4 regions of the Peribacillus sp. S4 genome follow, and region 2 is predicted to be linked to each of the others. Evidence: riboswitches for the same ligand, from Rfam matches in the RefSeq annotation. Region 2 holds a riboswitch; each other region holds the start of a gene.
The links. Region 2 has a riboswitch for cobalamin ahead of ACJ9PY_RS26340 (ABC transporter substrate-binding protein). Riboswitches for the same ligand answer to the same signal wherever they lie in the genome.
Positions count from the first base shown of each region.

Region 1 (7,710 bases), 920 kb from region 2:
CTTCGCGAACTCCATCCCCATCTTTAACTTCCTTCCATAGAAGGGGAACTCCCGGATTTCGGTTTTCAAACGGTCCAGATATTCGTTCCGGTCAAAAAGGACCTTCCCGTTATATATCCAGTCAACCACTTTGCGGTTCGTGCCTAATAGGAGCCATTCTTTTAATTGGTCTTCCTTTACGATATGCAGGGCCGCCTTTTTATCCAGGTATGTGTAGTGTTTTAAAAACACGGCCTCTTCTGCTTCGTCTGCAATTACAAAAAGGATGTAGTCAAACGTATCGGTAATCGGGCTATTATCATCTCTTTTTTCTACTAACAAGATTCCAAGTGTAGATTTTAAACTTGCTCGCTCTTGATAAATCGGGCGAAGGATATCTTCCATCATAAATTCCTCCAAAACCTTTTTTTTAGATTTTCGACAAAACTCTTCAAATTCCTGCTTAGTTCCCTTACCCCAAACCATTTCAATTCAAAAGTAATATGTATCCTTTATTTCTTTTTTGTTCCATCCATTGTTTATGTTATAGTTAAAGTTATATTTTAGGAGGGACAATCCATGGCTAAATATTCTAGCAAAATCAATAAAATACGCACTTTTGCTTTGAGTTTGATTTTCATTGGCTTTATCGTAATGTACCTTGGGCTTTTCTTCAAAACACATCCTGTTGTCATGACGATTTTCATGGGGCTGGGCCTTTTATTCATAATCGCAAGCACAGGGGTTTATTTCTGGATTGGAATGCTTTCTACAAAATCGATCCAGGTTGTCTGCCCTAACTGCAGCAAACCTACAAAAATACTAGGACGTGTAGATATTTGCATGCATTGTGAAGAACCATTGACACTTGACAAAAAGTTGGAAGGCGAAGAATTCAATGAAAAATATAACCGGAAAAGCCTGCATGATTAAGTCGATTAGCTGAATTCCCTTTCACGAAGTCTTTAACAATTGTATCATTTCTTCATAAACATGAAAAAAAGTTCCAACCAAGTGGAGGAACTTTTTTTAATGCGATTCTTTTTTCGCACAATCCATACAGTCGCCGTAGATTTCCATCCGATGGTGACTAACATTGAAACCAGTGACTTGTGCTGCGAAATGCTCGACTTCATCCAATGCAGGATAATCGAAGTCCACAATTTTACCGCAAGTTTGGCAAATTACATGATAATGATTCGTCGTCACAAAATCAAACCTTGCCGAAGAATCCCCATACGTAAGTTCTTTTACCAAACCTACCTCACGGAACACACGCAGGTTGTTATAAACCGTTGCCACACTCATATTCGGAAACTTGCCTTCCAGCGCTTTATATATATCATCAGCGGTAGGGTGGGACATGCAGCTTATCAAATACTCAAGTATCGCATGGCGTTGAGGAGTTATTCTTACACCGGTATCTTTTAAGGAATCCAACGCTTCTTTTAACTGAACTTCAGACACCGTCATCCACCTCTTTTTCTCATTAAGTATGCATTCTTAAATTATAATGTTTATAAATAGTGTACCTTTTATAAGTTGAATTTGTCAATAATTCAATGGCTTAACCATTCTTTTTTAGTTTATTCATGAAGACTTGATTCTTTCCCATTTTTGCATTGAACTTAGTATCCCCTAGATAAGTCGATTACGTTGGTGAAGTCTTTTCCAGCTTTCAGGTATTCACGCATATTTTTTTCGAATATGGCAAAGGTCCTTGGTAAATATTCTCCGCTTTTACTTGAAAGATGCGGTGTGACTGTAACATTCTCCATCCTCCAAAACGGATGCCCTTTTCCTAAAGGCTCCGGATCAAATACATCCAAGATGGCATGAGACAATTCCCCGGCATCCAGGGCTTCGATCAGCACTTCATCTTTAATCAGGTCGCCGCGGCCAATATTCACGAATACTGCAGATTCTTTCATGGCTTTGAAGTGTTCTTTTTGCAGAAGGCCCTTCGTTTCATCCGTACTTGGCAGGACGGATACTATATAATCGGCTCCCGGTATGGCTTCCAATAAATGATCCAGGTCATACAGGTGATCAATGGATCCCACCGGTTTCCCGCTCCGGTTCACTCCTATCGTCTTCATGCCAAAGGCTTTCCCAAGACGAGCCACTTCCCCTCCTATTGCACCTACACCCAATACGAGCATGGTCTTGCCATTCAATTCCCCTACTTCAATCTTTCTATCCCACAATTCTTCCTTTTCATTCTTCATAAGCAGCTTCAATTTCTTTTCATATTGCAAAAGCATCCCTATCGTATACTCGGCCATCGGGATTTTATGTATGCCTCTTGCGTTGGTCACCATAATGCCTCGTTCCTCGATGGCTTTAAATGGCATTAGTTCCATCCCTGCACTCATGACCATGATCCATTTCAAGTTCGCTGCTTTCTCAATGATTTCTTCAGTTAAATCTTCACCATATGTAATTAAGATTTCCGCTTCACGAAGCGGCCCATCTTTCCATCCTTTTTGATAAATGAAGTTCAAATCAGGAAAAGCTTTCATCATTTTCATTTGGATACCTTCATTCGGAATGACAGTCGAAAGTATTAACATGTATATCTCCCCCTTTTAATTAACATAAAAAAACACGGGCTCTATGTGTCCCGCGCAACTTTCTCTGAGGAGGTATTCCCTTAATAAAGCATATTCGGGTGTCCCCTTTTTGAGTTGGACAAAAGCCTCATCCTTATTAAAAAAGGCTTTATTTTAAAGAATTTGGGTTTAATGCATGTAATTCCGGCAAAACAAAAAAGCCATCCCTTCTGATCAGGACGTCGTCGAAATAGATGTCACCGCCCCCATATTCCGGACGCTGGATCAAGACCATATCCCAATGTATCGATGACCGGTTTCCATTATCCGCTTCATCATAGGCAAGTCCGAGAGCCAAGTGCAGGCTCCCGCTTATTTTCTCATCGAACAAAATATCGTCCATAGGTTCCAATATGTATGGATTGATTCCAATAGCGAACTCCCCTATAAACCGGGACCCTTCATCAATATTCAGAATTTGGTTCATTTCAGGGTCACGATTGGAAGTCGCTTTAATGATTTTCCCCTTTTTCAAGTTCAATTCTATGTCACTAAAGGTGATTCCTTCATAGGTTGTGGGTGTGTTGAAGGATATCCTTCCATTAAGACTATCTTTTATGGGTGCCGTAAATACTTCCCCATCCGGTAAATTCTTTTTTCCGGCACATATGACGGCTGGCATGCCTTTGATGGAAAAGGTCAAATCTGTCCTTGGTGAAACAATCCTGACTTTGTCAGTACGTTGCATCAATTGTTTTAACGGCTTCAAAGCCGTCTCCATTTTCCCGTAATCCATTGTGCATACGTTCAAAAGAAAGTCTTCGTACCTATTGAAGGTCATGCCGGCTTTTTGCGCTGCTGCCTTGGTGGGATAATTAAGTAAGACCCAACGTCGGTTGTTTACATAAAAAAGTGTAGGGGAATTCATGGCCTCCCCTTGAAGACGGTGCCTCTCGATGGGAACATCAGTCATTTCCGCATTGTTTTCTTCCCCAGTGATGATGATGACCGCATCGATATCCGTATATTTCTTCAAGGCCCATTGCGAAGCTGTGTCAAGCTGCTCCTTCACATTCCCTAGTAACAGGTGGCGGCTTATCTCATCGTCCTCGAGTTCCACATATGGATAAGCACCCACTCTGTATATTTCATCAATCAACTCTTTCAATAATGGTTTCGTGTTGATATGCCCCCGTATGAGGATTCTCTCTTTAGGCTGTAATTGTATCGAATGATGAACCAGCCTGGCTGCAAGCTTCGTTATCCTCTCATCCTTCATCTGCCTATCCCTTATTTTTCGAGTTCGCGAAGAGTTTCAAGCGCTTCTTCGACGTGGCCTTTAACCTTTACTTTTCGCCATTCTTTGACTACATTTCCAGCCTTATCAATCAGGAAAGTTGAACGTTCAATGCCCATATACTCCTTGCCGAAGTTCTTTTTCAATTGCCAAACATCAAATGATTCAGCCACTTCATGATTTTCGTCAGCCAGCAGCAGAAAAGGCAATCCATGTTTTTCGATGAATTTTTCATGACGTGCCGCTGGATCTGGGCTGATACCAAGGATGACCGCGTTCAATTCCTCGAATTGCTCATTATGGTCCCGGAAATCACAGGCCTCCGTCGTGCAACCTGGCGTCATGTCTTTTGGGTAAAAATATAAAACAATGTTTTTCCCCTTAAAATCCGATAGGGAAACCATTTCACCATTGTTTGCAGGGAGTTTGAAATCAGGTGCTTTTTCGCCAATTTTAACAGTCATATTGAACCCTCCATTTCTTTCATTATGGTAAGAGTACCCAATAATCGAAAGAAACACAACTTTCATTTATCCTTCCTATCTTTCTGCTCCAGATCGATCACCGTACGAATCACGAACGCTGCCGGCAGTGTATACCCAATGAAGGCCTGAATGGTAGCTATCATCCTTCCCATGCCAATTGGGGCTATATCTCCATACCCTACAGAAAACATCGTCATCGCACTAAAATAAAAAGAAGTCTTCAATTGCTCATAGAAAGTCCCATCCAACCGATTGCCCATATCAAGAATCACCGAATGATTCTGAAGCTCGTATAATAAATAAATCAGTGCAAATCCAACTAATATCGTCGCATATAAATTGCCAAGCCACAGCATATCCTCAAGAGAAAATTTCTTTCCTCCCGACTCAACAAGAAATAACGTACGAATGCTCATCACCATGCAAAAAATGATCCCTGCAATCAAGATGTAGAAAGTCATCCCCCACGCCCCATTTCAAAACGCCACTTCCTCTATACATACTCCCTGTCCAAACAATATATTCTTTTTAGGAATCAGCCTTATCACCGACAAACGCATTAAACGGAAACTTTCCCTAATCCTTTTTCCATGTTGACCCTTTTGGTCGGATATGTTAAGATTGTCTAAATTTTTATAATAGTTTTTATTTTATAAATATTTGACCTGCAAACAGTTAACAAGGCAGGTTTTGCAAAATTTCATATGTGGAAATAGGTTCCTAATTTCATTAGGATTAAAAGGGAAGTCCGGTGTAATTCCGGCACGGTCCCGCCACTGTAATGGGAATGTTAGCGTCAATCAATATGCCACTGATCAACGGATTGGGAAGGCCAGCCGCTAATGATATTCCCTAAGTCAGGAGACCTGCCTATTTCGACAACACTGTTTTAACCTACGGGAAATAGGGAGGTGTTAGGGACCTTATAATTGTAAGGGGCATTTTGCATGCCTCTTTATTTTAAGCATTTCTAACTTTCTTTTTTGACGGTTAGGAATGCTTTTTTTGTTCGATTAATTGAATGTAGGAGGATGGGAATTTTGAAGAGCAGCAGTTTGGGTTACCCTCGAATCGGGGAAAATCGTGAATGGAAACGTACATTGGAAGCATACTGGTCAGGTAAAATCGATGAAGCGGAATTTACGGCACAACTAAAGGCAATCCGTATAGGCAACTTACAAAAACAGCAGCAACGGGGCATTGATATCATCCCTGTCAACGACTTCACTTTCTATGATCAAATGCTCGATATGTCCGTCATGTTCGGTCTTGTTCCTGAACGTTATTCAGCTTATGAAGGCGGAAGTGTCCCCCTTTCCGTTTATTATTCAATGGCCCGGGGAAACAATGATGAAGTCGCTTCAGAAATGACGAAATGGTTCAATACAAACTATCACTATATTGTCCCTGAATTAAAACTGGCACAGCTTACTTTAACAGAAAATAAACCACTTACAGCATATCGGGAAGCCAAGGAAAAGCTAGGGATCGAAACGAAGCCCGTTTTGATCGGACCTTATACTTTCCTCTCCCTTTCAAAAGGCTTCAATAAACAGGAAATCCCTGGCATCATCCTGAGACTGCTTCCCCTATACACGCAAATCCTGCGGGAGTTGGAGCAAGAAGGCGTGAAGTGGGTTCAAATGGACGAACCTTCCCTTGTTTCATCCATTTCCAAAGATGATATGCAAACCGTTACTTACCTCTATGATAAACTGAATGAAGCAGCACCAAACCTTAACATCATGCTACAAACATACTTTGATGCCGTGGAACACTATCAAGAAGTCATCGAATTAAAAGTCCAAGGAATCGGTCTTGATTTTGTACATGATAAAGGGAGGAATTTAAGTAATCTTGAGGCGTTCGGCTTCCCAAAGGACAAAGTGCTTGCAGCGGGTGTGATTGACGGAAAAAACATTTGGCTATCCGATTTATCCAAAAAAATCGAATTGATCGAGACACTTAAGAAACAGGTAGCCGAGGACCAAATCTGGCTACAGCCCTCTTGCTCCCTGCTTCATGTCCCGGTGACCGTTCGTAATGAAACCGCCCTTTCAAAAGAAGTGAAAGAGGCCCTTGCTTTCGCTGATGAGAAACTTGAGGAAATCACACTTTTGGTCAAAGGGAATAATCAAGGCATTGAAGCAATCGCCGAAAAAGTCGATGTCAATAAATTTACGATTCAAACGTTAGCCAATTCAAATGTCCGAAATCACCGGTCTGTACAATCCAATGTCGAAAAGGTTAAAAACAGGACCGCCGGCCGTCAGCTTCCATTTAAAGACCGTTACCAAAAACAACAGGAATTTTTCAAATTGCCTTTTCTCCCTTCGACTACGATCGGCAGCTTTCCGCAGACATTTGAAGTTAAACAAGCACGCGGGAAATTCAATAGAGGAGAATGGACAGCCAAGCAATATGAAACATTCGTTAACGAAGAAATCGGCAGGTGGATCGAAATCCAAGAAGAAATCGGTTTGGATGTTCTCGTTCATGGGGAATTCGAACGGACGGATATGGTTGAATACTTCGGTCATAAATTAGGCGGATTCGTCTTTTTAGAAAAGGGTTGGGTACAATCCTATGGATCCCGCTGCGTGAAACCGCCAGTCATCTACGGCGACATCCATTTCATCGAACCGATGACAGTCAGGGAAAGTGTATACGCACAATCACTGACGAAGAAGACGGTGAAGGGAATGCTGACAGGTCCTGTTACGATTTTGAACTGGTCCTTTGTCCGTGATGATATTTCCAGGGAGGATGTTTGCTTTCAGCTGGCGCTCGCTTTAGAAAAAGAAGTCATTGCCTTGGAATCTGCTGGAATTAAAATGATTCAGGTTGATGAGCCTGCACTTAGAGAAGGTCTGCCATTGAAAAAAAGCGATCGCGACGAGTATTTGAACTGGGCAGTGAATTCATTCTTGATATCCACATCTAGCGTGGAGGATACAACCCAAATTCACACGCATATGTGCTATTGCGACTTCAACAGTTTCATGGATGTCATCTCCTCCCTCGATGCCGATGTAATTTCCATCGAAACATCCCGCAGTCATGGGGAGCTCGCTTCCGCATTCGAGGAAAAAACATATGAAAAAGGCATTGGCCTGGGGGTGTATGATATTCACAGCCCGCGTGTGCCGGCAGTGGAAGAAATGGTCGATATGATTGAACGGGGCATCAAGGTATTGGATAAAGACCAGTTTTGGATCAATCCCGACTGCGGCCTGAAAACAAGGGGTATCCCGGAAACCGTCGCTTCCCTGAAAAACATGGTCGAAGCAGCAAAAGTCGTCCGTAAAAACCTTTTAGTAAACCAGCAGGCAAATGATTGAAAAGAACGCTGCCCATCCAACACAGCAGTCACGGACTTTTTTAACCGACCTTGTTT
Region 1 covers NZ_CP175708.1:812,766-820,475, reverse strand. Annotated here, with positions in the region: gene ACJ9PY_RS03885 (nucleotidyltransferase-like protein) at 1-384, opposite strand, end outside; gene ACJ9PY_RS03880 (YgzB family protein) at 559-912, shown strand; gene perR (peroxide-responsive transcriptional repressor PerR) at 1,009-1,452, opposite strand; gene ACJ9PY_RS03870 (D-2-hydroxyacid dehydrogenase) at 1,608-2,552, opposite strand; gene ACJ9PY_RS03865 (aminopeptidase) at 2,701-3,810, opposite strand; gene bcp (thioredoxin-dependent thiol peroxidase) at 3,822-4,292, opposite strand; gene ACJ9PY_RS03855 (potassium channel family protein) at 4,355-4,774, opposite strand; cobalamin riboswitch at 5,011-5,202, shown strand; gene metE (5-methyltetrahydropteroyltriglutamate--homocysteine S-methyltransferase) at 5,345-7,654, shown strand; gene ACJ9PY_RS03845 (acyl-CoA thioesterase) at 7,647-7,710, shown strand, end outside.
Region 1: it holds a riboswitch for cobalamin, as region 2 does, so the genes downstream of both, metE (5-methyltetrahydropteroyltriglutamate--homocysteine S-methyltransferase) here and ACJ9PY_RS26340 (ABC transporter substrate-binding protein) in region 2, are expected to answer to the same signal.

Region 2 (7,710 bases):
CTTTTGAATATGAACAAACGACCATCACCGCAAAAATGGGGCAGGAGATGTTCATGGCAAAAGGGAAGGTCATCCTGAAGTCAGGTTGGAAGGAAGTTTATGATCACCAATTCGATGAGGAAGAAGCTAAAGAGGGCCTTGCGGAGCAACTGCTTCCGAACGTTCAAAAAGGTGACATTTTAACCATTTCGACTGTGAAACAAACAGAGGGTGAAACGAAACCGCCGGAACCATTCAATGAGGGGTCGCTTCTTTCGGCAATGGAGAATCCCGCTCGTTTCATGGCAGGGGAAAGCAAAGAGCTCATCAAGACTCTTGGTGAAACTGGCGGGATTGGAACTGTTGCAACACGTGCGGATGTCATTGAAAAACTGTTCAATAGCTTCCTGATCGAGAAGAGAGGAAAGGGCCTTCATGTCACCTCGAAAGGAAAACAACTTCTTCAATTGGCACCTGAAGACTTGCGTTCTCCAGCTTTGACAGCTCAATGGGAGCAAAAGTTAACTGCGATAGCAAAAGGAAAGCTGCCAAAACAGGCTTTCATCGGCGATATGCGCTCCTACGCCAAAAATATCGTCCATGAAATCAAAAATAGTGACCAAAAATTCAAGCATGATAACGTGTCAGGAACGAAATGTCCTGATTGCGGCAAGCTGATGCTGGAAGTGAATAGTAAAAAGGGAAAAATGCTTGTCTGTCAAGATCGTGATTGCGGCCACAAAAAAAGTGTTTCACGTGTAACAAATGCCAGATGCCCGCAATGTCATAAAAAGATGGAAATGCGCGGTCAAGGAGAAGCACAGACATTCACCTGTAAATGCGGTTTTCACGAAAAACTATCTTCTTACAATAAACGAAGAGGGCAAAATAAAAATCAAAAAGTATCCAAAAATGAAGTAACCAATTATATGAAAAAGCAAAATAAAGAAGAGCCGATCAATACTGCATTGGCAGATGCCTTGGCGAAACTGAAATTCGATAAATAAATGAAAAAGGATGGAGCAATCGCTCCATCCTTTTTCGGTATATTCCTGCTTCGATTAAATTTCATTCAGTACGGTGCCATGTAATTCATATTCAAGTGTTTTGTCAGTGTGTGTGTGTTTATCCGAATCTATTCGTATGAGCGTACTGAATGGCTTCTGATCACCCGGACTGAAAATTGCTTCATCATTCTCTGGATTCCATAGGCTGTAAATACTCATGATCGTATCTTCCTCCTTTGGATGAGAAGACTAGTAATTCCCATGCTTGATTATCTTCCAACTCTTCAATTGACTCTAACGCTGATCACCGGGACTAAACACCGCTGCGTCATTCTCTTTGTTCCATTGGCTTCTGATTGTACTCATCATGCACTATCATCTCCTTTGGTGAGAATGTCTTACAGTATTTGTATACCCGGATGGGACAGGTTAAAACATTTATTTTAAAAAAAGATATAATTTTATTCAGATAACGTAACGTTTCAATTGCAGCGTTTCTCTATGCAATCCTGCGTACCTACCCAGGTCCGGCAACGTTGAAAGAAGTTAAATTTTTCTTTCTTACTCACCTTTCCACGATGTTATCTACAGTTAACATCAAAGCTTTTTTATCATTTCTCGCCAAAGTTTTCTATATAATCGTCGTCCTTTAACTGTCCTATAATTAAGGAGATTCAGTACACCAAAAAATGTTTAAAACACCTTTCTATTAAAGGAAGTTTCCAATATAGACATTTAAAATTAGTTTCGGCATTCGAGTTTATACACTGTTCCTACCTAGCTTTGTCCATTTTCGTAAAAAGTTTAAATATTATACTTAAAACTGCAAATAGCATGAGAGTATTTAGTACAAGTAAACCTAATTTAATCTGTGTGTGTTTAAAAATCTTATACTGAAATATTTGTAGAATATTTGTGACCTCTCCATCACCTCTATAGATTATCCAATTCAAAGGTATACCATATCCATCGCCAATTTGTGGTAACACGAATGCTGCAACAATAGTCACAGCCAAACTAATTAAGAATAATTTCTTATAAAACAATTTTTACCACCTCTTCTATTTAATTGCATATTTGCCTTCTTTTTGAAATTATGTTAATATATTTGTAGTTTTATACTATCATATTTTATTAGGGGGTAACATGAAAAAGTTTTCATGCATCATATGTGTTTTTACTTTATTTATGCTCGGGATAGCTAATCCTATTCAAACTTTCGCAGAATCTTCATCTAATCAACAGGACATTAATGCTGAAATCAACCAGTTAGAAAAAACTTATGGTTTTGAAACAGTTGACTTGAATGATTCAACAGAAACTATTAATCCAACAGAATTAGATTTTGATACAACAGAAGAATTTGAAGAATTCGTAAAAGGTCTTCAAGAAGAAGATGAAATTGAAGTTAATGAAGAAATTTCAGTTTCTGAAGATGAAGAAAACTCCGGTGGAATGCAAACTTTTGCTACTACAAAGAGTGGCTCAAAACTTTTGAACTGGTGGTCACCAGTTCAAAATGGGAAAATCGTACTAGGTTCATACAAGAATATTCGAATAAAATACAAATATAAATTGGTTAATAAAAAACCTCAGTTTGTATCAGTTTCTAATTACGATTCTTACTTAACTGGAATTAATTTGGAAGTTGACTGGTTACATAAAGGCGGGAAGGCATCCTTCAGTAAAAAGAACAGTACAAAAGATACTGCTAACATAACTGTTGATGGGGTTTATGTGCTAGGTGTTATAATTGCAGGACACCCTATTGGATTTAAATGGAATGGTTCGTGGAAACGCTCTTTAACATTAAAGAAATAGAAGTGCTTAATTTTCAATAAAATGAATTTAGGGGTTTATCAGTCTGTATCACTGATAAACCCCTTTTACTATAGTCCAACAAGAATTTTCGAAAATATCCTTTTCACTTCACACATATTCGCCTAATGTTCGCTGTCGGACACCTTCAGCAACTTTTGCACGTAGAAAAATATCTAAGGCTTCATGCAGTGTGTATTCAATCGTGAAACTTTCAGTAGTCTTACTGGTCAATTTCCGTTCCTTTAACGCTGTTCCACGCTGTTTAATAACGTGTTTTTTCATGAAAAAAAGCACCTCCAAACATAGAAAAATAATAGTGATATGGAATATCACTGTTTCCTACGTACAGAAATGCTTTTATCCTACATACAATTTCCGGCTTTTACGGTCATACCAACAGAAAAAAACCCTGCTACAACACGGAGAAACCGCATTATAACAGGGCTTATAAACTTTAGCGTCCCAGATAGGAATCGAACCTACGACCTACAGCTTAGGAGGCTGTCGCTCTATCCTGCTGAGCTACTGGGACATATATTAAAGTCGACGACTTATTTATTATATTTCTTATAGGCAAACTTTTCAAGCTAATAGCACATACTTATGAAAAAAAATCCTCATGAATGTTTAGCGTGTCGCTAAGCTTTCGTTTTTCCTCTTTTTTCATTAAATGGAATACTTTATTGCCCGCTGGTTTTCTGGTACTATTATACTATAAAAAAATCAGGAGAATGATAGTGAAAAAATATAGAGTGTTAAGGATGGCGGCATTGCTGGGGGTTTTGATTTTACCTGGATGCTCACAAGGGATTTTAGAGGGGATAGGCACAAAGACGGCTGCACCGATTGCGGAAGATGACATTGAAGTGGCCGAAGCGGCTGAGAATGGGACCGGGCAGGATTCGGAGGGGCAAATCGATACGGGAGACTGGTTAAAGGCCGAGTCCCCGGTCCAGCTCCCGATATTGATGTATCACAGCATTTCCCAAGGGAATGGCCTTCGGGTTCCAAGGGAGGAATTCCGATCACAGATGGCTTGGCTTCGGGAGAATGGTTACTATACATTATCCCCTGAAGAAGCATTCCTCGTTTTAACCGAGAATCGGATGCCAAGTGAGAAGTGCGTCTGGATTACTTTTGATGATGGCTATACAGATAACTACACGGAGGCCTTCCCGATATTAAAAGAACATGATATGAAATCAACTGTCTTCATGATCGGGAAGTCCATTGATAATGGCCATCACCTGACTGAAAATCAAATGTTGGAGATGAGCAGGGATGGGATTTCAATTGAAAGCCATACCATCAGCCATTTGGAGCTGAACCGCATGACGGCAGAGCAGCAAGAAGCGGAAATGGTTCAGTCGAAGGTGCTGTTCGACCATATCCTCGACCAGGACACGACAGTTCTTTCCTATCCGGTTGGCCGGTATAACGAAGAGAGTCTCAGGCTGTCAGAAGAAGCTGGATACAAGATGGCAGTCACTACCGACCCTGGGGGAGCTTCAAGCGACCAAGGGATGCATGCTCTGCATCGAGTTCGGATTTCACCAGGGTTATCGATCAATGGGTTTGCGTCGCTGATTGAAAATGCTGCAAAGCATTGAAGGTGGAAGGGTCATTTCGCACTTGTTCAGAAAAATCATATAATAATCGATTCTTACATGGTGTATAATGAAGGCAGTGAAAATTATATACATATGAACGATTTGGTGTCTTAATGACTTAATAGGGAAGTTGGTGAAATGCCAACGCGGTCCCGCCACTGTATATGGGAGCTGACGGCTGTGTACCACTGTATGAGATATGGGAAGGTGCCGTTGACGATGACCATGAGCCAGGAGACCTGCCAGAATTCGTACACCTGTAACCTACGCGGATGGGAAGGTGTGTGGCAGACCCTAAGAAAGAGTCCGTATTGATATTGTTGCCATGCAAGCATCTTCCGTTTAACGGGAGATGCTTTTTATTTTGGGGGTATCTTCCAGTATTGGTTTTCTCTGTTAGGTATGAAGAAATTAAATAAAAAGATTGTGGGGAATGAAAATGAAGAAGATTTTTGGTCTGATACTGTTAATGTTGCTTACTGCAGGCATGATGGTAGGCTGCGGTGGTGCTGCTGATGAAGGAAAAGAAAAAGAGCAAACGAATCATGCTCAACACGAGGCTTTCCCGATTACGATTAAAGATGCAAGTGGGGAAAAGGTAACGATAGAAAAAGAACCGAAGAAAATCGTTTCGTTGATACCAAGTAATACGGAAGTGGTCTTTGCACTTGGTTTGGGTAAAAAGGTCGTTGGTGTTTCCGACAATGATAATTACCCGGAAGAGACGAAAGAAATTGAAAAAGTTGGCGGAATGGAAATGAACACGGAGCTGATTGTCTCCATGAAGCCTGACCTTGTTCTTGCGCATGCATCAAGTGCCCATAATTCAAATGAGGGTTTACAGCAGCTTAAGGATGCTGGAATAGATGTGCTCGTAGTCAATGATGCACAAAGCTTTGACCAAGTCTATGAATCTATTGAAATGATTGGAAAGGCAACGGGAGAACATGATAAGGCAAACGAAATCGTTAAGGATATGAAAACGAAGCTCAAGGATATCCAGGAAAAAGCCAAATCCGTAAAGAAAGAGGATAGGAAGACCGTTTTAGTGGAAGTTTCGCCTTCACCGGAAATATACACACCTGGAAAAAATACGTTCATGAATGAGATGCTTCAGATTATTTCAGCGGATAATGCGGCTGCTGAATTGGACGGTTGGGCAAAAATTGATGAAGAGTCGATGATTGCTGCAAATCCTGATGTCATCATTACAACGTATGGTTATTATACGAAAGATGCAGTAAGTGAAGTGAAGGCCCGAAAAGGATGGCAAGACGTAAATGCTGTTAAGAATGGCCAAGTCTTTGATGTCCATTCTGACTTGGTGACCCGTTCCGGTCCACGCTTAATAGAAGGAGTAGAGGAACTTGCCAAAGCAGTCTATCCGAACCAATTTGACAACTAAATGGGCGTTTGCTTATTTGATTGCGTTGTTGATTTTGTTATTCGCAATGACGATAGGCATTTCCTTTGGTTCGGTGCCAGTTCCGATTCCCGTACTTATACAAATAATCGGCAAGGAGATTTTCCACTTGCCGATTTCTGCCGATCCGGATGTGATGCTTACGAATATCGTGATGAACATCCGCTTGCCGCGGGTGCTGCTCGCTGGTTTGGTTGGGGCATCACTTGCGATCGCGGGTGCGGCTTTTCAAGGTCTGCTCCGGAATCCGCTCGCTGATCCTTACACATTAGGTATTTCATCAGGAGCATCGGTCGGCGCCGTATTGACGATATTTTTGAATATATCACTGCCATTCATCGGTTTATATACTCTTCCGGCATTGAGCATCTTATGTTCAGTGCTCACGATGCTCTGCGTACTGACTTTTGCAAAAAGAATGGATCGGTCGATGAAAGTGGAAACGATCATTTTAACGGGAATCATTTTCAGCTCGTTTTTAAGTGCCTTCATTTCATTGATGATTGCGCTGACGGGTGATGAATTAAGACAAATCATCGGCTGGCTGATGGGAAGCGTCTCAATGCGCGGCTGGAATTATATCGTAATCATTTTGCCGTTTTTTATCATTGGCTCGTTGACCTTGATCATGAATACAAAAGAATTGAATGCGATGACTTTCGGGGAAGACCGGGCAAAACACTTAGGTGTGAACGTCAAGCGGCGGAAAATGTGGATCTTGATAGCCGGTTCGACATTGACAGGGGCAGCCGTTGCCGTTTCAGGGGCGATTGGTTTTGTAGGATTGGTCATTCCTCATTTTGTCCGAAAGATTTGGGGACCTGACCATAAACATTTGCTTCCGTTGTCATTGTTGATAGGAGGCGGATTCTTGATATTGGCCGATTTTGTAGCACGAACGATCATTGCCCCATCGGAACTGCCGATCGGGGTGATCACCTCACTTATCGGGGCACCTGCATTTGCGCTGATTTTATTAAAGAGACGGAGAGAAGGGTAAAAACGGATGCTTGAAGTAAAAGGGTTAACAGGTGGATATCACAACAAAGCTGTTTTGGACTCTGTCTCTTTTGATGTACATAAGGGGGAATTATTCGGGGTTCTTGGTCCTAATGGCAGCGGGAAAACGACGCTTTTAAGTATGCTTAGCGGGGTGCTTGATTATAAAGGCGGAAGCGTACGGATAAGCGGCAGGGATTTGAAGGATTATTCGTCAAAACAACTTGCACAGGTCATTGCCGTGCTCCCTCAACATTCCTCATTAGCTTTCTCCTATACAGTAAAAGAGACGGTCTCGCTTGGGCGATATGCCCATCAATCAGGTTGGTTCCATAGTTGGTCCGCAGAAGATGAATCGATTGTCCAGCGGGTGATGGAACAAACGGGAGTAGCTGATTTTCAGGATCTTCATTTTGATCGATTATCAGGAGGGGAAAGGCAGAGGGTCCTGCTGGCACAGGCCCTTGCCCAAGAGCCGGAAATCCTTTTTTTGGATGAGCCTACGAACCATTTGGATCTTTCCTATCAAAAAGATCTTCTTGATCTAATGAGGAAAATGGCAAAAGAGCAGAAGTTGACCGTTATTTCAATTTTTCATGATTTGAATTTGGCTGGATTATATTGTGATCGGCTTATGCTGCTTGAGAAAGGGCAGATTCAGGTCGTTGATGTCCCGAATGAAGTGCTTCAACAGGAACGGATTCAGGGTGTATATCATACGACGATCGAAAAACATCCGCATCCCGCCCTTCCGAAACCGCAAATGTTCATCGTTCCGGAAAAGCATGGCCAGGATACCATCCCGCTGGAAATTGATGAATCTTATTTGACAGTCGGATTTGAGATGATTCAATTGAAGTCTCCGATCCCG
Region 2 covers NZ_CP175708.1:5,475,931-5,483,640, reverse strand. Annotated here, with positions in the region: gene ACJ9PY_RS26370 (DNA topoisomerase III) at 1-986, shown strand, start outside; gene ACJ9PY_RS26365 (hypothetical protein) at 1,041-1,205, opposite strand; gene ACJ9PY_RS26360 (hypothetical protein) at 2,133-2,807, shown strand; gene ACJ9PY_RS26355 (hypothetical protein) at 2,916-3,089, opposite strand; tRNA gene ACJ9PY_RS26350 (tRNA-Arg) at 3,266-3,339, opposite strand; gene ACJ9PY_RS26345 (polysaccharide deacetylase family protein) at 3,569-4,417, shown strand; cobalamin riboswitch at 4,504-4,679, shown strand; gene ACJ9PY_RS26340 (ABC transporter substrate-binding protein) at 4,851-5,822, shown strand; gene ACJ9PY_RS26335 (FecCD family ABC transporter permease) at 5,785-6,840, shown strand; gene ACJ9PY_RS26330 (heme ABC transporter ATP-binding protein) at 6,847-7,710, shown strand, end outside.

Region 3 (7,710 bases), 1.2 Mb from region 2:
TCGTCATCTCCTTTGTCGGCGGAAGGCCGGGAATGATATCGGCTGCCACTGGCGCAATGGCACTCGTCATGGTCGACCTTGTTAAAGATCATGGCTTGAACTATTTACTTGCTGCAACCATATTGACTGGTTTGCTGCAAATTTTACTAGGGGTTTTAAAAATCGGGAAATTAATGAAGTTCATTCCGAAGCCAGTCATGACTGGTTTTGTGAATTCTTTAGCCATCTTGATTTTCACGGCACAGCTCACCCATTTCGTGGGCGAAACATGGATCATGTATGTTATGACAGCCGTTTCATTAGCTATCATTTATCTTTTTCCGCTGATCACGAAAGTCATACCTTCACCACTTGTCGCCATCATATTCATGACGATCGTTGCAGTTACCACGGGGGCTACGGTGCGGACGGTTGGGGATATGGGGCAATTGACCGAAGCGCTTCCGATGTTCATGCTTCCAGACATCCCTTTGACCTTCGAAACTTTGGCGATCATTTTCCCTTATTCCATTGCCCTTGCGTTTGTTGGACTGCTTGAATCGTTATTGACGGCTCAAATTGTCGATGAGATGACTGACACGGACAGTAATAAGAATAAGGAAGCCAAAGGCCAGGGGATTGCGAATATCGTCGCCGGATGTTTTGGCGGCATGGCAGGATGTGCGATGATCGGCCAATCCGGTATCAACATTAAATCTGGTGGAAGGGGCCGGCTATCGACATTTGTAGCGGGCGCATTCCTTATGGTATTAATCGTGGTATTGAATGATGTCCTTATCAAAATACCGATGGCTGCACTTGTCGCAGTCATGATCATGGTTTCAATCGGGACATTTGACTGGTCTTCCCTAAAGAGGCTCACTAGAGCTCCTAAGTCGGATGCAGCCGTGATGATCGTGACGGTCCTCATTGTCCTTTATACACATGACTTATCAAAAGGCGTATTTGCCGGAGTGCTTTTGAGCATGATTTTCTTCTCGGCTAAAATTTCTAAAGTGGCAGTAGAGAAAACGGCAGACATCCAGGCTAAGAAAATCACTTATCGTATCAGCGGACAAATATTTTTCGCTTCTGTCCAGGACTTTGTTTCAAAGTTCGACTTCAAGGAAAAAGCCGATGCAATCGTCATCGACTTCTCCCATTCCAAGATCTGGGATGCTTCAGCAGTCGGTGCTGTCGATACGGTTATTCTTAAATATCAGCTCTTGGGAATACCTGTCCAAGTCCAAGGACTCGATGAAGAAAGTTCGACATTGCTTGAAAAACTCGCCACCTCAGAAAGTAAAATATCTTAAAGAAGTAAAATTCTGCTGAATAGAAACTTTTCAAACCGACAAAATAGATAACATGAATCATTTCCTTTTGAAAGGAGCGAAAAGCATGACACCCGAGCAGGATTATACGGCAGCAAATCTGTCACCGGATTTATTGAATGAACTGAAAAGCTTTGAAAGCAAACTTGGCGAGGAAGCCAATAAAGAATTGATTGTCATCGCCTATGAAAAAGAAAAGGAATCTTTAAATTAAGAAAAAAGACTCAAACACCCTTAATGGATGGTTGAGTCTTTTTTTGAATGTACAAAAAAAGGCTGCCCAAGTTTTAATGAGCAACCCTTTTCCTGAATTATTTGCTGAATACGTCGGTTAAGACCGGAACGATTTGTTTTTTACGCGATACAACGCCTTCCAAGACGGCGATGTTATTGTTTAATGAAACGTCATATGCCTTTTCAACCGCATATGCCGCTTTACCAAGGGCCAAGGCAACGGAATCATTAGTCAGGATATCCGTAACGACGAATAGGAACAAGTCCAATTCCTTCACTGCGATGACCGCTTCAATCGCTGCTTCCAATTCTGCTTGCTTAGCAAGGACTTCGTTCGGATCAACGGCATTGACCTGTGCTATTTCCACTTTAGCCATTCCCATGGAGAATTCCTTGGCATCAAGAGTGATGAGCTGGGCAATCGTTTTGTCGCTTAAGTCAGCTCCCGCTTTCAACATTTCCAAGCCATATTTTTCAGCGTCGACTCCAGCAATGGCAGCGAGTTCCATTGCTGCTGCAACGTCCTGCTCCGTGCAAGTCGGCGATTTGAACAATAAAGAATCGGAAATGATGGCAGAAAGCATAAGACCTGCGATTGCTTTAGGGACTTCAATGCCGTTTTCTTTATAAATTTTATTTAAGATGGTTGCCGTACAGCCAACTGGTTCAGCACGGTAATATAATGGATCGCTTGTTTCAAAGTTAGCGATACGGTGATGGTCGATAACTTCCAACACACGGACTTGGTCAATATCTTCAGCGCTTTGCTGGCGTTCGTTATGATCGACCAGGATTACGCCATCAGCTTCCCCTGCAACTTTTTCCACAAGACGGGGAGCATCGAATTTGAATTGGTCCAATGCATATTGAGTTTCACCATTCACTTCACCCAGACGAACTGGTTCAGCGTTGATACCTAGCTGTTTTTTAAGATCTGCATAAGCGATTGCTGAACAGATTGTGTCTGTATCCGGGTTTTTATGTCCAAAAACTAATACTTTTTCCAAGATTTTATCCCCTTTTTCATAAATATTTTTCCGCGAATCCCCTCAGTGCAATAACGGAGAGCCACCTTTACTAGACACTTTATTTTAACACAAAATCCCGTAAAATCAGCGCTTGATTTATCCATTCCCCCATAAAATCTTTCATTCCCCCACCCTCTTCCATCACTTTGTCAATAGATAAGGGTTGGTTTTTTTGAAATATATTAGTTGAATTATCATCGTATATGGCTTACGATAATATAAGCAGAAATACTAGATATTGATTACATAAACAATTCCAATAACTATATATAGAATTTTTATAATCCAAGGTGCCAGTGATGGCTGAAAAGGGAATCCGGTGTAAACCCGGAACTGTCCCCGCAACTGTAAATGTGACGAAATGAGAAAACCACTGTATAGATCTCTATACGGGAAGGACTCAAAGTAGGATGATCATGAGTCAGGAGACCTGCCTTGAATTTTTCACGTTTCTTATTCTTCGGGGATTGAGATGATGAAACGATAGTATAACGGCTATTTTTTCATGCCTCTTTTATTCTATCGTTTGATCCGCTCAATTCTTTGGGCGGTTTTTTTATTTTAGCGGAAGTTAACAAGGAGGATTATTAATGACTCAAACATATAACTCTACCATAAGTGAAAATGACACAGAAGCGAAATCCATCCAGCTTGAGATGTTATCGAAGGAATTCGAAGGCCGTCTCGATATGGAAAAGTTCAAAAAGCGTTTTACAAAATGGCTTGATCGCAAAAGTGACTCAACCGAAGAACAGGCTTCAAAAAAACTGATTCAGCTCGCTCTTGAAGGCGTGGATATCGATGCCCCGGATTGGACTTTCGTTGCTGCAGCAGAACTGTTGAATACAATGTATAGGGATGCACAAGCCAATCGAGGTTATGAGGGCAAGAGTTATGGCCCATTCTATGAGCTGATCACAGAACTCTCCCAGCTATCGGAAGGTCAGCGTTATCCCATTTATAAACCAGAACTGCTATCTTCATATACAAAAGCGGAAATTGAGGAATTGGGATCGGTGATCGACCCGGAAAAAGATAAATTATTCTCTTACATAGGCATCTACTTATTGAATGACCGTTATCTGGCCCGCCCAAAAAAGGACAAGGTCTTCGAACTGCCGCAAGAACGTTTCATGATCATCGCGATGGAAATCATGCGAATGGAAAAAACGGAGCACCGCCTGCAACTGATAAAAGAAGCATACTGGGCCATGTCCAACCTTTATATGACCGTTGCGACTCCTACACTCTCCAATGCAGGTAAAACACATGGACAGTTAAGCTCCTGCTTTATCGACGCAATTGAAGATTCCATCGACGGAATTTACCTATCAAACTACGATGCGGCAAAAGTATCTAAATTCGGCGGCGGTGTTGGTCTTTACGTCGGTAAGGTTCGCTCGCTTGGTTCCGATATCCGCGGTTTCTCTGGAAATAGTTCCGGCACGACGCCCTGGATTCGACTATTCAACCAGACAGCTGTAAGTGTCGATCAATTGGGACAACGTAAAGGTGCCATCGCGATTTACTTGGATGCCTGGCATAAAGATATCATGAGCTTCCTCGATTTGAAGACTCAAAACGGGGATGACAGATTAAAAGCACATGATATTTTTACAGGTGTATGCATACCGGATTTATTCATGGAGGCTGTACGCGACAGAAAAGAATGGTATCTTTTCGATCCGCATACCGTTAAGCAAACCCTTGGATTTTCACTTGAAGATCTTTATGACGAAAAGAAAGGCGAAGGAAGCTTCAGGAATCATTATGCACTTGCTGTCGAGGCCGCAGAAAATGGCACGCTTCCAAACTATAGCTTTGAAAAAATCAATGCGATGGACATCATGAAAAGCATCATGATTTCTCAATTAGAAGAAGGCGTACCGTATATGTTCTACCGCGATGAAGTGAATCGGAAGAATCCGAATAAACATAAAGGTATGATTTATTGTTCTAACCTTTGCACGGAGATTGCCCAAAACCTAAGCCCTTCGACGATCACGGATGAATATGAAACAGAAGATGGAGACGTTGTTGTGGTTCGTAAAAGCGGCGATTTCGTTGTCTGCAACCTTTCATCCATTAACTTGCCCCGAGCGGTGGGCAGCGATGTTCTGGAAAGATTGATTCCCATTCAGATCCGTATGCTGGACAATGTCATTGATGTGAATAATCTTCCTGTCAAACAAGCATCCATCTCGAACAAACGGTACCGGGCAATTGGTTTAGGAACGTTTGGATGGCATCATTTACTTGCCACACAGAATATTTATTGGGAATCCGATGAGGCTGTTCACTATGCAGATGCTTTATACGAAAAGATCGCTTACTTAACTATCAAGGCATCCAACGAACTGGCCAAGGAAAAAGGATCTTACCCATACTTTGAAGGTTCTGATTGGCATACAGGGGACTATTTCGAACTGCGTGACTATACAGATCAAAAATGGCTGGATTTAAAAGCAGACGTGCAGGAGCACGGAACCCGTAATGGCTATTTAATGGCGATTGCCCCCAATTCATCGACAGCCAAAATCGGTAATTCCACGGATGGAATCGATCCTTTGTATGAAATTGAATTTTACGAAGAAAAGAAAAACTTCAAATTCAAGGTGACCGCACCAGGCTTGACGCCAAATACGTATGAATATTATAGAAAGACGCGATTCAATTTGGATCAACTGGAAAGCATCAGGCAAAATGCAGCCCGCCAACGCCATATTGACCAAGCAATCAGCTTTAATCTGTATGTACACAATACAATCAAAGCGAAGGTCCTTTTGGACATCCATTTAACGGCATGGGAAAGCGGGTTGAAATCAACGTATTATGTTCGTTCGACGTCTTCCGAATATGACAATGCCTGCGAAAGCTGTTCAAGTTAACGTCAATCATGACCCAGTAATCTATTCTTAAAGGAGTTTTCACGAATGACCAATCATATAAAAAAAATTCGGATGCTCGAACCGACGCATCCAACAAAGGCAACCGGTGTTTTCAAAGGAGAAGCTTCAGGCTTCCTTCTTTGGAACGATATACAGTATGAAAAATTCTATGATACCTATACACAGCTCATCAATAACTTTTGGAAGCCTTCGAGCGTGAACATGATTCAGGATAAAAAGCAGTGGGGCGAATTGGATGAAGATATCCAGGACGCTTTTCTCGATATCCTTACGATGATTGCTGGAATGGACAGTCTTCAAACGCCCACTTTAGTAGAGATCCTTCGGTACATAAAAGATCCGGCGGCAAAAGCTATCCTGGCCAACATGGCCCAGCAGGAATCGATCCATAATGAGTCTTATTCCTATATCCTTGCTTCCTTGATTCCGGTAGGCAAGCAAAAACAGCTTTTCGACCGCATCAAAGAACATCCTGAAGTGATTAAGCGTAACCAACCGATCGTTGATGCTTATCAAACGTTCGTGGACGATCCCAGCCCTCAGCATTTATTCGAGGCACTGATCCATTCAACGAACCTTGAAGGGATTTATTTCTATTTGGCTTTCGCCTTTTATTATAATCTAGGACGCCAAAATCTAATGACCGGTTCAGCTACGATGATATCCTATATTCATCGCGATGAAATGGTCCATTTCGATTTCATTGGCATGCTCGTTCAAATCTTGATGTATGAATATCCTGAGTTAAATAATGAAGAAAACACGAAGTTCATCTATACAACGATTGAAAAAGCAGTCGAACTCGAAAAGGAATGGTCTGAATATATGCTCGAAGATATCCAAACGAAAGCCGATCTCGATTTGGAAGAATTCAATGAGTACATCGAATATATCGCCAACAAACGGTTACGTATGCTAGGCCTTGAAAATTTGTATAAAGAGTATGGCGAGAACCCGATGCCATGGATCAAGACGTTCGATGATGAATCCATCGGCCTTACCAAAACCGATTTCTTCGAACAGAAGTCAAGGACATACAGTCAAGTAAATGCCAGCAATGGGTTCGATGAGCTGTAAAATCGCCATTGTCTATCATTCTGCCGGCGGCAATACAAAAGCGCTTGCCGAAGCCCTCGCTGCCCTTTTACCTGAGGCTTTCTTATATCGAATGAATGAATTCGATTTACGTACATTGCCGGATTACGATGCCTTGATCGTCGGCACCTATACATGGGGCAATGGGGAGCTTCCCGCTAAATCAGCAGCCTTTTATAAAGAACTGGAACAGTTGCCTATTGCTCGCCTGAAAACGGGAGTCTTCGGCACTGGCGAAACCAATTATAATCATTTTTGTGGGGCGGTCGATCATTTCCGGGATATGTTATTTGCGAAGAGCCAGTTATTGGTGACATTGAAGATAGAACAGATGTATCAAGAATCAGACCTGCACAGACTTCAAAAGTTCGCTTCGCTCTTCCAGAACTGACTGAAAGGGGATTGCGTTTTCGCATATCCTCTTTCAGTGTTTTTTTTAAAACTTGGCACCCTCAAGCATAGCAACGGTAAGCATGAAGTATAATGGAGAAAAAAGGAGATGATATCCAATGACTGAGAATATAACCCAGTTCCTCCCTATCCTTTTCATGCTAGTGCTTGTCGCATTCGTTATATTCATCGTGTTTTTTCTGTCAGGGCATTTTAATCGTACTAAACGGATCGAGGAAAAATTGGACAAAGCATTAATGGAAATCGCCGAAAAAAAGGAAAAATAAAAAGACTCCAAAATCGGAGTCTTTTTTTTATATGCGTTCAATTATTTTTGAACGTTAGCAGCTTGTGGTCCACGAGCGCCTTGCTCGATTTCGAAAGAAACTTCTTGGCCTTCTTCAAGCGTTTTGAAGCCTTCACCTTGGATAGCTGAGAAATGTACGAATACATCGTCTTGGCCTTCAACTTCGATGAAACCGAAACCTTTTTCTGCGTTAAACCATTTTACTTTACCTTGTACCATGATAGTTCCTCCTGTGTTTGGAAAAATCCATTTTATTACTATTTTTGGTTCTGGATAATGTTTCAAGAGGAATCCTATTACAGTAAATCCTTCTATCAAACTTTTCCGAACAAAAATAATTACTCATATTATATCATGGAAAATCCAAAAAAAACAAGATTATCGCCGTAAATCAACCGACAAATTATCCTAAAATTCTACATATTCCTCTTCTT
Region 3 covers NZ_CP175708.1:1,113,412-1,121,121, reverse strand. Annotated here, with positions in the region: gene ACJ9PY_RS05355 (SulP family inorganic anion transporter) at 1-1,295, shown strand, start outside; gene ACJ9PY_RS05350 (hypothetical protein) at 1,381-1,527, shown strand; gene ACJ9PY_RS05345 (manganese-dependent inorganic pyrophosphatase) at 1,625-2,554, opposite strand; cobalamin riboswitch at 2,847-3,028, shown strand; gene ACJ9PY_RS05340 (ribonucleoside-diphosphate reductase subunit alpha) at 3,166-5,463, shown strand; gene ACJ9PY_RS05335 (ribonucleotide-diphosphate reductase subunit beta) at 5,509-6,561, shown strand; gene ACJ9PY_RS05330 (flavodoxin domain-containing protein) at 6,533-6,970, shown strand; gene ACJ9PY_RS05325 (hypothetical protein) at 7,089-7,256, shown strand; gene ACJ9PY_RS05320 (cold-shock protein) at 7,298-7,495, opposite strand; gene ACJ9PY_RS05315 (hypothetical protein) at 7,693-7,710, opposite strand, start outside.
Region 3: it holds a riboswitch for cobalamin, as region 2 does, so the genes downstream of both, ACJ9PY_RS05340 (ribonucleoside-diphosphate reductase subunit alpha) here and ACJ9PY_RS26340 (ABC transporter substrate-binding protein) in region 2, are expected to answer to the same signal.

Region 4 (7,710 bases), 2.4 Mb from region 2:
TGGGTCTTTATTTTAGCATCCGCACGAAGTTTGTCCAATTCAGAATGGTAGGGGAAATGTTCAGGCTTTTGGGAGAAGGGGCCACTGCGGATAAAAAAGGTGTAACATCCTTTCAGGCATTTTGCATAAGCACGGCATCGCGGGTAGGAACGGGTAACCTTGCAGGTGTTGCCATCGCGATCACGACGGGCGGACCTGGAGCCGTTTTCTGGATGTGGTTAATAGCATTGATCGGATCTGCTTCCGCATTCATTGAAAGTACACTTGCTCAAATCTATAAAGTCAAGGATGGGGATGCATTCCGCGGCGGTCCTGCTTATTATATGGAAAAGGCATTGAATGCCCGTTGGATGGGCATCACTTTCGCCGTGTTGATTTCGCTTACATTTGGATTGGCTTTCAACTCGGTACAAGCCAATACGATTACAAGCGCATTCAATGAATCGTTTGGGATTGAAAAGTGGGTTACGGCAATCATCTTGGCTATGGTAACGGCTGTCATCATTTTTGGCGGGATCAAAATGGTTGCAAAAGTCTCTGAAGTCATCGTTCCGATCATGGCAGGAGCCTATGTAATAGTGGCGTTGATTATCATCATCATGAACATTACCGTGTTACCTGGTGTTTTTGCTTTGATCTTTGAAAGTGCATTCGATGGAATAAAAGAAGTGGCTGGCGGAGTACTGGGAGCTGCCATGATGCAGGGAATCAAGCGCGGCCTATTTTCAAATGAAGCCGGGATGGGTAGTGCACCAAATGCTGGTGCGACGGCTGATGTCAGTCATCCCGTCAAACAAGGGCTCATTCAGTCTCTAGGTGTTTTTGTCGATACGCTCATCATTTGCAGCTCGACAGCCTTCATCATTTTGTTTTCCGGTCTTTATACATCCAAGGAAACGGACGGTATCGTCCTTACCCAAAATGCCCTCGGAACGGCATTGGGATCTTGGGCAGGTATTTTCCTGGCCATTATCGTACTTTTATTCGCCTTTAGTTCCATTGTGGGCAACTATTATTATGGAGAGTCGAACATCGGCTTCATCAATGAAAATAAGGTTTGGCTGAATGTCTATCGTGTCGCAGTCGTAGGAATGGTGATATTCGGTTCGCTTGCCTCACTGGATTTTGTTTGGGGACTGGCTGACTTGCTTATGGCCCTTATGGCCATTATCAACCTGATTGCCATAGCATTACTAGGGAAAATTGCTTTTGCTGCACTGGCGGATTATCAAAAGCAAAAGAAAAGTGGGAAAAATCCAGTTTTCCATGTGAACAATATTAAAGGTTTGAAAAATGTGGAATGTTGGGGTGACCCATCCGATAATGTGGATGTGAAAAAGGAAGCCTAAGTTCTCATTAAGCTTACAAGTAAGTCCTTGAAAGGGGATATTACTTGTAAGCTTTTTTCGTCTTTTCCCCCTTTTTTCATCATTATTGAATATTGCTTCGTTTTTTACACAAAATACCTTTGTCTTTAATACTGCAATGATAATTTAAAAACTAGGAGTGAAACAAATGGATAGGAAGCAATCAAAAAATGAATCTTCAGAAGTTGCCGGGAGAATATATGATGTCAGCGATTATAAACGGGAAGATCCTTTATCTTCTGGACTGGCTCAAACCCACGAACAAGTCTCGGATACTTATGCGGAAGGCGAGATAAAGGCAGTCATTGATGATGTAAACGGAAGGGATATTGAGATTAAAAAAGAAAAGGAAGAAAAGAAATACTGAGGTTTTTGCTTTTGAACAAGGATTATCGCTGAATATTTTAAAGATATATCGGGTCCCCTAGCTTCTGGAAAGGTGAAACAGAAGCTAGGGGATCTTAATTAATAAATTTTTTCTGTTTCCAAGTTTTGAAGCAATTCTTCCTTCGTTCTTGGGAAAAGGTCCCTTTCTGCAAGATTCCTTGATTGAAGAAGGGCTTGAAACATTTCAAAAACCCACGGTTTCTCCAGATGTGCCTGCAGCAAAACGTCTTCATCATGGAAAACGGAAACAGGGTCCCCTTGATATATGACCTTACCATCGTTCATGACCACGATTTCATCAGCCCATTGGTAAGCAAAATTAACGTCATGAGTTGAGAGGATTATCGTTTTGTCAGGGTGGTGGATACTGTCCAGTAGATTCATGATTTGTCTTGAGAAATAAGGATCCAATCCAGCGGTAGGCTCGTCCAAGAGCCAGACATCGGGCTCCATGGCAAGTACCCCTGCGATGGCGACCCGTTTTTTTTGCCCAAGGCTCAAAAAATGGGTAGGTCTGTCTTTTAGTTCGGTTACTTCCGTTTCAGCCATTGCCCAATTTACTTTCTCCTGGACTGTAATTCTATCCCATCCTAAATTCATTGGTCCAAACGATATATCCTGTTGTACATTAGCGGAAAAGAGCTGAGAGTCGGGATCTTGAAAAACGATACCGACTTGCTTTCGTAATGATAATAATGCTTTCCGGTCATATTTCATTTTCTTGCCCTTAAATCTGATCTTTCCTGCAGTAGGTTGCAATAGACCATTTAAATGGAGGAATAAAGTCGATTTGCCAGCACCATTATTGCCTAATAATGCAATTTTTTTACCTTGTTGGATCGTTAGCGAAAGTCCTTTTAAAGCGAAGGTTCCATCTGCGAATTGATGGGTGAGGCCTTCTATATGAAAAATATGCTCGTCCATTGTTGGGTTGCCTCCAATTTACAAATATCCATTAATAAGGATTAAGCTTCCTAGTATGACAATCGCGATCAGCCAATTGCGTGAGGAATAGGTGTAAGTATCCTCGATATAGGAAAGGTTCTCCTGATAGCCTCTTGCGTTCATGGCCATCGTCAACTGTCCAGAGCGCTGCAATACTCCTAAAAATAATGATGAAATTAGTAATCCGAGAGATCGAATGCCTTTCCTAAACGAACCATACCCCAGCCGTGAAGCTTGTGATTGGTGAATGGCCAAAGCCGTATCTAAAAAAATAAAGATGAATCGATAGGTCAATTCTATTAAATCGACCAATAACGAAGGCATTTTAAGTTTTCGCAGCACGGATAGGATGACGGTAATGGGTGTAGTTAAGGTAAGGAAATATAAACAGCTGATGCTGCAGAATACGACAGTGATCAAATTGGCCACCGTACCAAAGCTGTCATCGCTGATGAATATTTGCCAATTCCCGATCTTCCAGGACCACCATGTATTCGAAATCGAAGTGAATTTACTAGTGAAAGAAAAAAGGATGGTAATGGTTCCTGATAGTATAAAAAATCCCGGTAATAGAAGTAATTTAAGATAATAAGAAAGCGGGATTTTTGCCGCGAAAATGATTAAAGCGCTCATCACCGTAAAAGTGATGAGCGAAACGGCCATATCCCTTACCGTTAACGAAAACAGCAAAAGAGAGAGTGCAAAAACCATCTTTTCCAACGGATGTACATCCTTTAGCCCATTGAAATAGGCATATTTATCAATGAGTAACATGCTTCGATTTTTCGGCCAATTCTTGTTTGGTTTGCTTATTCCTTTGTCTCATCACACCAATGAAGTATCCAATGAAGCCGGCTCCGATTGCAGCTTGAAGCGCAAATAATAAGCTTTCGGTTTCTGCACCTGGCGGCTCCCAAATACTGTTGAACCATGGCTTGTACTCCGGATGGATCTTAGTGATGGCTTCCTCGGCTTCGCCGTCGGCACCGCCAAATTCCGTTCCTTGTTGGGTGATTAACGGTAAGGTTGCAAGAATGACAACCAGGAAAAGCAGCAGTAAACTTTTTTTCATTTTAACGGGCCTCCTTAGATAAAACTCGCAGCAATTTCAATTCGCCTAGATTGTATTTTTTCAAGAAATTCATTACGACGACTGTCAATAACCCCTCACTGATCGCCAAGGGAATTTGGGTCAGGGCAAAAATCCCTGCAAATTTACTGAAAGAGGCCATGAATCCCCCTACCTCGGAAGGGAAAGCAAGAGCAAGTTGAACAGAAGTTACCACATAGGTGCCCAAATCCCCAAAAGCAGCTGCCAAGAATACGGCAAGTGAAAAAGACCATCCCAATTTAGTTGCGCCCTTGAAGACAAAGTAAGCAATGAAGGGTCCGCAAACGGCCATGGAGAATGCATTGGCCCCTAATGTCGTCAATCCTCCGTGTGCCAGTAAAACAGCTTGAAATAACAGAACGATGGAGCCGACCACACTCATGGCCAATGGTCCGAATAGTATGGAACCTAAACCAACTCCGGTAGGGTGCGAAGAACTTCCCGTAACAGAAGGAATCTTTAGGGCCGATAATATAAATACAAATGCGCCCGATAGGCCAAGTATCATTTTTGCTTCTGGGTTTTCCCTTACTTTGGACCTAATGGACCGGTAACCCAAGATTAAAAATGGAAGCGTCACGGCCCACCAGAATATAGCCCATTCTATGGGTAAAAAGCCCTCCATGATATGCATGGCCAATGCCCGTTTCGGGACAAAAAGCAATAAAATGACAAAATAAATAATTTTCCAATTGGTTCTTTTCATTCTTTCTCCTTTCAACACTTTTAATTGTTCTGATCAATCTTGAGAAGAAAAGCGGCGCCCAAACTAAAAAGCACTTCTCTCAAAGGAAAGAAGTGCGTAATGAACAGGAATTTTGCAGCATGAACCAACCATGGGCCATTTTGCCTGATCCGCACGCCCATCCTCGTAGGCTGAAACAGTTTCACGCTTCATGGCAGGTCTCCTGGCTTCGGTTCATCATCCCATTACATCCTTCCCATCTCATTTGACAGTGGATTAAAGTTAACGTAATGGAACTTCCCTTTACAGTGGCGGGACCGCTCCGGATTTTCACCGGCTTCCCTTTTAAGCTGAATTCCGAGAAATTCAACACCATGAAACTTATGTAATTATTTAGAAAATTCTCGTATAGTGTACCATAAAGAAATAATTCCAGCTACACTATCTTTTTTTTGGGGCCGAAATTTGTTGCGAGGATAGGATTGTAACTGGTTTTACACGTTTAAACTTTTCTAAACAGTCGGAATAAACTATTGAATTTTGACAAAGTTGTTATATGATAGATTAAGTTAGTTTGAAATGTATAATAAAACCAAATATTTCATTTTAAAAGTGCCCTTGTGTGAATAAGCAAGGGATAATAGGGAAATCGGTGAAAATCCGATGCAGCCCCCGCTACTGTAAACGCTGATGAAATTGTCGATAGCCACTGGCATGATGCCGGGAAGGGACAAAGTAAAATGAAGCGTAAGCCAGGAAACCTGCTTTTAAAATTGCATGATACTTTTCGGAGGGAAAGGTAGAAGGACTATGACGATTTTGGGAGGATTTGGCATGCTCGCCTTTGGCTCCTCATTCATATAGTTTTTTTAAAACCTTGACTCTTATGTTAAGGTTTTTTATTTCGCCTTTTCCCTGAACCTAGGAGGAAGAAGATGACTACTTGGAACTTGACGGGTACAAATACGCATCTGTTGATTTGTAATGGGAGCAGCTGCATGAAAAAGGGCGGGGAAGAAGTAACCCAAGCGATTCGCGATGAAATTGCTTCAAAAGGACTGGATCTGAAAATCCATACAACGAGGACACGCTGTAACGGAAGATGTAAGGATGCCTGCGTTGTGATTGCCTATCCCCAAGGAAACTGGTATCGAGTGGAAACGCCTGATTTCGGTCGGCAGATCGTCAGTAATATCGATGATGGTGAGTTTGTTTCACAGATGATCTATCAGTACAATGACGGGGAAATGGCCCCTAATCCAGATTTTCCTGCTCATACGGGTATTTCAAAGAACAAAGCGTAAAAGGAGATGTCTTAATGAGTACAAACGGTAAATTATTCGTCGTGGGCTTTGGGCCCGGGAATTTTGAACACATTACCAAACGTGCCGTCGAAGCCCTTCAAGAAAGTGACTACATCATTGGTTATAAAACTTATGTTGAACTCATTCAGGGACTGCTAACAGATCAAACGATCATTAGTACGGGGATGACTGAAGAGGTATCACGTGCACAGGAAGCAGTGAAACAAGCGGAGCTGGGAAAGAAAGTGGCGGTGATTTCCAGTGGGGATGCCGGAGTTTACGGGATGGCAGGGTTGGTTTATGAAGTATTGATTGAAAAAGGCTGGAAAGAAGAAACTGGAGTGGGCATTGAAGTCATTCCTGGCATTTCTGCAATCAACTCATGTGCGTCTTTACTTGGGGCGCCCGTCATGCACGATTCGTGTACGATCAGCCTCAGTGATCATTTAACTCCTTGGGAACTGATCGCTAAAAGGGTTGAAGCAGCTGCAATGGCAGACTTTGTCATTGCGCTTTATAATCCGCGCAGCGGCAGGCGGACCCGGCAAATTGTTGAAACACAGAAGATTCTCCTTCGCTACCGCTCGCCGGATACACCTGTCGGGTTGGTGAAAAGTGCTTATCGCGATAGGCAGGATATTGTCATAACCAATTTGCAGGATATGTTGAATCACGATATTGGAATGTTGACAACCGTCATTATCGGTAATTCATCCACCTTTTTATATGATGACAAAATCATCACACCAAGAGGCTATCAGAGAAAATATACGCTGAATTCGGAAAAGCAAACATTGAAGCCGCATCAGCGACTGCAAAAAGAAGCGGAACCGTGGGCATTAGATCAAGAAGCCTTAACCGATTCCGCTGGAGGAGTTGGATTACTTACAAAAGCACCAGAAAAGAAGCCAGCTTCCTATGAAATGGCAATGGAGGCCCTGTCAAGAGTCAAGGGTCAAGCCGTTAAGCAGTCCATTCAGCCGATTGTTCAGCAAAAAATGGAGTCGGTATTCGAACTTGCCGTTAGTCCAGGTGTGGCGAATAAACAATTCACTCCCAAACAAATGATGACACTTGCGGAAGTTGTCGGGGAAAAGGGAACGATGGAATATACGCCAAATCATAAAATCGTCTTAAAGATCCCGACAATGGATCCGGAAGTCATTACGGGGAAATTGCAATCAGCAAACTTTCTTTTGTCGCCGATTGGGGATGTACTGACATTAAAAGCCTGTGATTTCTGTGATGGTGAAAAAGCGGAATCCATTCCTTATGCGGACGAAATACACCGGGTGCTTGGCGGAATGAGCATGCCCAAGGAACTGAACATCGGTTTTAATGGGTGTGGGATGGCTTGTTATAGTGCTGTGATGGATGATATCGGGATTGTCTTCCGAAAAGGGAAGTTCGACTTATTTCTTGGAGCTAAACCGGTTGGAAGAACAGCCCATCCGGGTCAGCCGGTAGCGGAAGGCATTGAACCGGAACAGCTTGTAGAACTGATCACGGACATTGTCGGCGAGTATAAGCAAAATGCCCATCCAAATGAGCGGCTTTTTAAATACTTCAAACGTTCGAAAAAGATACAGAATTTTTCTTATCAGGACATCGCTCCCAAAATAAACATAGAGCCTGCGCCTTGTGAAGACTAATCAAGAGGGGGAAAGTAAATGAAAGCAGTTTTGTTCGTAGGACACGGAAGCCGGTTGGCTTCGGGAAATGAAGAAGTCCGTCATTTTATTGAAAATATGATTCCGGCAATGGACGGGCGTTTCATAGTGGAAACGTGCTTCTTGGAATTTGCGGCACCGAATATATCCAAAGGAATCGATAATTGTGTAAAACGAGGGGCTACTGAAGTTATCGTCATACCGATCATTTTGTTGCATGCAGGACATTCGAAATTACATA
Region 4 covers NZ_CP175708.1:2,297,069-2,304,778, forward strand. Annotated here, with positions in the region: gene ACJ9PY_RS10940 (alanine/glycine:cation symporter family protein) at 1-1,349, shown strand, start outside; gene ACJ9PY_RS10945 (YozQ family protein) at 1,516-1,734, shown strand; gene ACJ9PY_RS10950 (energy-coupling factor ABC transporter ATP-binding protein) at 1,833-2,678, opposite strand; gene cbiQ (cobalt ECF transporter T component CbiQ) at 2,697-3,473, opposite strand; gene ACJ9PY_RS10960 (energy-coupling factor ABC transporter substrate-binding protein) at 3,460-3,771, opposite strand; gene ACJ9PY_RS10965 (energy-coupling factor ABC transporter permease) at 3,773-4,516, opposite strand; gene ACJ9PY_RS10970 (hypothetical protein) at 4,580-4,708, opposite strand; cobalamin riboswitch at 4,691-4,887, opposite strand; cobalamin riboswitch at 5,089-5,279, shown strand; gene ACJ9PY_RS10975 ((2Fe-2S) ferredoxin domain-containing protein) at 5,431-5,799, shown strand; gene cobJ (precorrin-3B C(17)-methyltransferase) at 5,814-7,451, shown strand; gene ACJ9PY_RS10985 (sirohydrochlorin chelatase) at 7,470-7,710, shown strand, end outside.
Region 4: it holds a riboswitch for cobalamin, as region 2 does, so the genes downstream of both, ACJ9PY_RS10975 ((2Fe-2S) ferredoxin domain-containing protein) here and ACJ9PY_RS26340 (ABC transporter substrate-binding protein) in region 2, are expected to answer to the same signal.